2 linked regions of the Prochlorococcus marinus XMU1411 genome follow. The protein of the gene in region 2 interacts with the protein of the main gene of each other region in a pairwise test. Links are inferred from orthologs where the notes say so. Each region holds a gene or a part of one and is shown on either strand. Other genes may lie near its edges. The genes, in order: ftsZ and HA145_RS02060.

Region 1 (3,118 bases), on a different replicon or contig from region 2:
AATTTGAAAGTAATTTAAGAAAATTGCTTGCAAAATGGGAAACATATCTTGAGAGTGGATTATTAGTTAGAAAGGGTTATAGGTTCTTTTTAAGTAATCCAAAAGGTATGGAGCTTAGCAATCAAATTCTTATTTCTATGTTCAAATGGTGGGATGAGATTAGTTAAGTCTTTCAGATTCTATCCATTCTTTTAATTTATCTTTAAATAATTTCTTCCCTTGAATAATGGGTTGGCAAAATGGTGGTTGGTCATCACTGAGACCCAGCAAATCAGCAGTAACTCTTACTTGCCCATCGCAATATTTACCTGCACCGATACCTATTGTGGGAATTTTTAAGTCGTTTTGTATTTCTTTAGCAAGTAACTCAGGAATATGTTCAAGAACTATTGAAAAACACCCTAAATTTTCTAGTATCGAAGCTTCTCTTTTGATTTTTTCTTGGCTTTCTAAGCTCTCGCCTTGTTTTTTTAATCCAAGATTTAAATAGCTTTGTGGTGTAAGTCCTATATGCCCCATAACAGGGATTCCCATTCTAATTAACCTTGAAATAACTTTTTGTATTTCTGGCTCAGCTCCTTCGACCTTTACAGCTTTTGCATAAGTACTTTGAATTATTTTTCCTGCATACTCTACAGCTTTATCATCTCCGCATTGATAAGTCAAAAAAGGCATGTCTGATACCACCAAAGGTTGTTCTTCAATTCCTTTTTTGAACCCTCTTGATACAGCATTAGTGTGGTAGATTATGTTTTCTAAAGTTAACGGCAATGTGGATTTGTATCCTAAACACACCATTGCTAGTGAATCTCCAACTAAAACAAGATCAACATTAGCTTGTTCTGCAATAGATCCAGATATTGAGTCCCATGCAGTTAATGCAATAATCTTTTGAGATTTCTCTTTATATTTGATGAGATCTGAAGGCAACATGAGAATTTATGTATCTTTTTTAATCAAGAATTGCTAATATAATACTGACTCGGCCTTTCGCGGTTTTAACGCCTAAACCTGGTCAGGACCGGAAGGTAGCAGCCACAAGGGATGCTTGAGGCAGGCGAGATAACCGAGTCACCTTAGTTTAATTTAACTTTTAATTTATATCTTTTTTATTCTGCCTTAATTTCAAAAATTCTGGAATACTCGCTCCAGTATCTTTGTTGTTCGAATCACTATAAAAAGATTGATTTGATAATCTATTTCTTATTCTTTGTTGCTTCAATGGTTGGTTTGTATCAAAGCCAGTTGCAATTACGGTGACTTGTATCTCACCATCCATGTCTTCGTTCACTGCTTGACCAACGATTATATTCGCATCCTGATCTACAACATCGCTAATAACTTCTCCTACTGAGTTCACATCATCAAGGGTTAAATCTCTCCCTCCAGTGATATTCACAAGGCAACCTTTTGCACCATCAATCCTTCCTGCTTCTAATAATGGACTATTAATTGCTGCTTGAGCAGCCTCTATCGCTCGTGATCTGCCAGAACCAATACCTACCCCAAGAAGAGCTGTACCAGCTTCTGTCATGACTGATCTGACATCAGCAAAGTCAAGATTAACCTCGCCTGGGCGGGTTATTACTTCACTTATACCTTGGACTCCCATTCTTAGAACATCATCTGCATTCCTAAATGCTTCTTGAATAGAGGCGCCCGATGAAACCTCTTTTAACCGATCGTTAGGGATGACAATAAGAGTATCAACATTTTCTGCCAACCTTGCAATTCCTTCTTCTGCTTGACGCATTCTCCTTTTCCCTTCGAAAGAAAAGGGTTTAGTTACTATGCCAATTGTTAATGCACCGCTTTGCTTTGCTACTTCAGCGACAACTGGGGCTGCTCCCGTCCCAGTACCTCCACCCATTCCAGCTGCTATAAAAACCAAGTCAGCACCCTCTAATGATTGTTGCAGCTCATCTCTGGATTCTTCTGCGGCCTTTTGACCGATACTTGGATTACCTCCAGCTCCTAGTCCTCTTGTTAAGTTTTGACCTAATTGGACTCTCCTTTGAGCAGATGACTGTAGTAAGGCTTGAGCATCAGTATTGAGAACTCTGAATGAAACGCCTTCAAGATTACTATCAATCATTCTGTTTACAGCGTTACTTCCGCCTCCGCCTACACCAATTACTTCTATTTTGGCGTTTTGGCTTGGAAGGATTTCTCTCGATTGATCAAAGTTTGGATTGTTACCGAAGCTCATCTCTTAATTAGGGATCTAATACTAGTATTGGGTGCATTATGAACTTACTAAGCTCATCTGTAGGAATTTGTTGAGGAAAAACCTTAAAATATTTATTTATTAAATATTTTGTTTTATATGCTTAACCCACATCAACACTACAATAATTAAAAAAAATTATTCAAAATCAAATCTCAAATATTAGGGTTTGAACACTTTTATTTTTGGTTTATTTGGATCAGTAAGATCAATATTATCAATTTTTTCAGAAAAGTTATTTTTCTTGTATTCATTTTTTAGATTATTGATTATCTGTAATTGATAAGTGATTAAATTAGGGTTAAATCCTAAAAATATTGTTTTTAAATCTTTTTCCTCAACAGTTAGAAATCCACTGGGTGAAAAAGTTATTTTTACGACCTCAAATTCATATTTCTCTCGTGAAATTAAAATTTCAGATAATACTTTTTTAAATTTTCTTTTCCAACCAAAAACTCGTACAGTTAAATCGGTAAATTTTGTATTGTCTGCATTTTGTTTTTTGATAAAAACCCCATCTTTATCAATAAAACCTAATATTTTTTCATCATTAAATATTTTTTCGCCGTAAGCTATCGGAGTTCTAGTATTAACAAAAACTTTCAAACCAAAGGGAAATATATGTCTGCTTACTGAAACATGCTTGAGCGACAAATTTTGCTTTAACTCTTTTTCTAAAAAATTAGTTCTAATAAAAATTAACCTGATTGGCAATTTTAAAGATGAATTTTTCACTAAATCATTCTGTGATAATAATTTACTACCAGAGATCCTAATGTCGCTTATATTGACCTCTTTTAGGGTTTTTAGGCTTATTAAACTTGTGGTAAATAAAATTAGAAATAAAGAGAATTTATTTTTAATTTTTTTTGGGTTTTTCACAAATCACAT
Region 2 (3,139 bases):
ATATCGAAGCACTTTTACGTTCTTGGCGCCAAACAAAAAACAATAATTGCAAATTAGTTATTGTTGGAGATGGCCCAATGAAGCCAACACTTGAAAATAGTTTTTCTAACCTTAGTATTGATAAATTAATTTGGTGGGGTGCCGAGTTAGATTTAGAAACTAGGGTAGCGATAATGCAAATAGCAGAGGTATTTTTCTTACCAAGCTTAGTAGAAGGTTTGTCATTATCACTTTTAGAGGCAATGTCTACTGGCACGGCATGCGTAGCCACAGATGCTGGCGCTGATGGTGAAGTTTTAGATAAAGGAGCAGGTATAGTAATATCAACTGATAATGTAGCTAAGCAGCTAAAAACTATATTCCCAATTTTAATAGAACATCCTTCATTTACAAAAGATCTTGGAAGAAAAGCAAGAGATCGAGTACTTGAGAGATATACAATTTCTCAAAATATAAATTTGCTTGAGAAAGTTTACATGGACTTAAAAGATCATTTCAAAAACTAACCAAACTCTTTGCTTCTATTACTAGCTGCAACTATTGATTCAATTAGAGCTGACCTCATACTTTTTTTTTCTAAAACCCTTAAAGCAGAAATAGTTGTTCCCCCTGGAGAAGTAACTAAATTTTTAAGTTCGGAAGTAGTTAGTTTCTTTTCTTTTAATAAATCAATGGTCCCAAGTATCATCTCTTTGACAAGTTCTTCTGAAAGTACTTTAGGTAATCCACCACTTAAACCTCCATCACTTAATGCTTCTACAATCAAAGCAATAATTGCAGGCCCTGATGAGGTTAAAGCTAAAAATATATCAAGGTAATCTTCTGTAAATTCGTAAATCTTACTTGTATCTTCGAATAATTGTTTTGTAACTTGTTTATGATCTTTTGTGATTTTCTCACCCCAAGCAATTCCAGTTAAACCCTTGCCAACAGTTATTGGTAAATTTGTAACGACCCTCACACATTTATGATTAGGGAATTTTTTAGTAAGTTTATTTATTGAGACTCCCGCAAGAATTGAAATTAATAAATTATCCTTACTTTTTAAATTATCCGCCTCAATTATATCTTCAAAGTGCTGTGGTTTTACAGAAAGAAGTTTAACTTGACAGTCCCAAATTATTTTTGAGTCTTTTGATCTAGATTCAAAGACATTTATGTTAAACCTATAATTTTTTTTTATATTTTTTAAACTTTTTTCTGAATTTACAACACAATAAACATCCTCTGGCTTTATAAATTTTTTTTCTAATAATGGAGTTATTATAGCTTTTGCAATATTTCCAAAACCAATAATCGCAATTTTAACAGTCACAGATTAATCATGAAAAAGCACTTAATTTAGAATTACCCCATGCGGGTTCAGGTGTCGTGTTAATTCCCATACTATATTTTGGAGTATTTTCTGTAGGTCCAGAAGAAGGAGAAGCTTCATCTGGGGAAGAACAAGTTACATTTACACAACTTGGGGCAAAAAGAAAAATACTTTCACCCACTCTTTCTTGGTGTCCATCAATTGCATATGTCCCTCCAGCTATAAAATCAACTGCTCTTTGTGCTTGATCTGGATCCATCATAGTTAAATTGAGAATCACAGTTTTTCTCTCTCTTAATGCTTGAATAGCTTGAGGCATCTCTTCAAAACTTCTTGGTTCCATTAAGCTGACTTCTGAGGATGAATTTGAGATCCCAGGCATTCCAACAACTTTTGATGATCTGTTGTTATTCATAAAATCGAATGGGTTTGCATTTGCTAGAGCATTTGAATTTCTTGATTTTTGTTTTAAATCATTAATATCATTTAATTCATCCTCTAATGGATAATCCAATTCATCAAAATCATCATCGAGATACTCATCCCCCGCGACAACTGCCTTTAATCTAGAAATAAGTGACACCTTTTAAATCCTCATTAAATTGATTACTAAGGTTTAAGAACCCCAAGTAATAGATTCATTTTTTAAATGAATAAACTACCTATACTTAAATAACGTTACTTATACTTAACTGCAAGTTTATAGATAAGATTTTTATAAAAAAATTAATTAGGATCTATTTCCAAAAATCAATGATCCTAATCTTAACCAAGTAGATCCAGCTTCAATAGCCTCCTCCCAATCTCCAGACATTCCCATTGAACAATCTTGAAGTTGAAGTGCATCAGCGAGAGAGCGACATTTTTTGAACAATTCTAAATTTTCCTTAGAACTAAGCCCTTTAGGATTAATAGTCATCAAACCTGATAATATGACATTTTTCAATTCTTGAATTTCTCCCCATTTCGATTTTAAAAGTTCAGGTTTAAAACCTCCTTTAGTAGGGTCATCACTCAACTTAATCTGCAACATTATTAATGGATTTTTCTTCTCTTCACATGAAATATGAGAAATCTTTTGTAACTTTTCAAATGAATCTACTGAATGAATATATTTAAAATTTTGCACTATTTTTCTTATTTTATTACTTTGTATTCTTCCAATAAAGTGCCACTTAATTTGTTTAAGATCTTTTAAAATTAATTGCTTCTCAAAAGCCTCTTGAAACTTACTCTCACCAAAGTCAATTTGACCCATATTTTGAATAGTCTTGATTTCTTGACTTTTAAATCCTTTACTTACAGCAAGAATATTTACATTTGATGGTATTTTATTTTTTATTCTTAAATAATTTGAAGGATTCACCTTTATAAGAAAGTTTGGTTGAATAAATTCTCCCATTTATGTAGCTCTTCAGATCCATTTCTTCTAGCTTTTTGAAGGTTTAATTCGGACTGATTACGGGCATCTAAATAAGGTATGACTTCAAAAACAACTTCTCTCTGTCTAACTTCAACCAAAAAAAACATTTTTTGTGCATACAAAGTTGCATAAATATCTCTTCCATCATTTCCAGTAGAGACTTGGTACAACATACCAAAAGTTGGGTGGTTTAAATAACGCTCAGAAATCAAACTTAATTTTTTTGTTATTTATAATGCACCATACAGTTTTCTAAGAAAAATTGCTATGCAAATAAAACATATCGATAATGTATTAACAATTACATTGAGAGATTTTGAAGGATAAATAGTTCTAAATCTATTAGTTTTAATAATAATTTCTTTCTTAGAAAGCAAAGACTCTGCGCCTTGATCAATTCT

Evidence for each region.
Region 1: the proteins of HA145_RS02060 (region 2) and ftsZ interact in binary tests that used the Bacillus subtilis proteins (3 or more experiments, as listed by UniProt). The link is inferred for Prochlorococcus marinus XMU1411 from one-to-one orthologs.

The regions. Positions count from the first base shown.
Region 1 is NZ_JAAORI010000004.1:256,755-259,872, reverse strand. What follows is about bases 152-2,935. They hold ftsZ (cell division protein FtsZ), read right to left. Parts: upstream 2,210-2,935; coding sequence 1,094-2,209; downstream 152-1,093. Other genes in these bases: HA145_RS07415 (cell division protein FtsQ/DivIB), read right to left, coding at 2,390-2,935; panB (3-methyl-2-oxobutanoate hydroxymethyltransferase), read right to left, coding at 160-933; hemW (radical SAM family heme chaperone HemW), read left to right, coding at 152-167. Outside these bases: more of hemW, read left to right, coding at 1-151; more of HA145_RS07415, read right to left, coding at 2,936-3,109; HA145_RS07410 (hypothetical protein), read right to left, coding at 3,106-3,118. UniProt on the Bacillus subtilis protein: Essential cell division protein that forms a contractile ring structure (Z ring) at the future cell division site. The regulation of the ring assembly controls the timing and the location of cell division.
Region 2 is NZ_JAAORI010000003.1:64,754-67,892, reverse strand. What follows is about bases 111-2,915. They hold HA145_RS02060 (cell division protein SepF), read right to left. Parts: upstream 1,899-2,915; coding sequence 1,323-1,898; downstream 111-1,322. Other genes in these bases: HA145_RS02050 (PII-interacting protein PipX family protein), read right to left, coding at 2,684-2,915; HA145_RS02055 (YggS family pyridoxal phosphate-dependent enzyme), read right to left, coding at 2,046-2,681; proC (pyrroline-5-carboxylate reductase), read right to left, coding at 503-1,315; HA145_RS02070 (glycosyltransferase family 4 protein), read left to right, coding at 111-506. Also shown: more of HA145_RS02070, read left to right, coding at 1-110; more of HA145_RS02050, read right to left, coding at 2,916-2,950; HA145_RS02045 (energy-coupling factor transporter transmembrane component T family protein), read right to left, coding at 2,969-3,139. UniProt on the Bacillus subtilis protein: Cell division protein that is part of the divisome complex and is recruited early to the Z-ring. Probably stimulates Z-ring formation, perhaps through the cross-linking of FtsZ protofilaments. Its function overlaps with FtsA.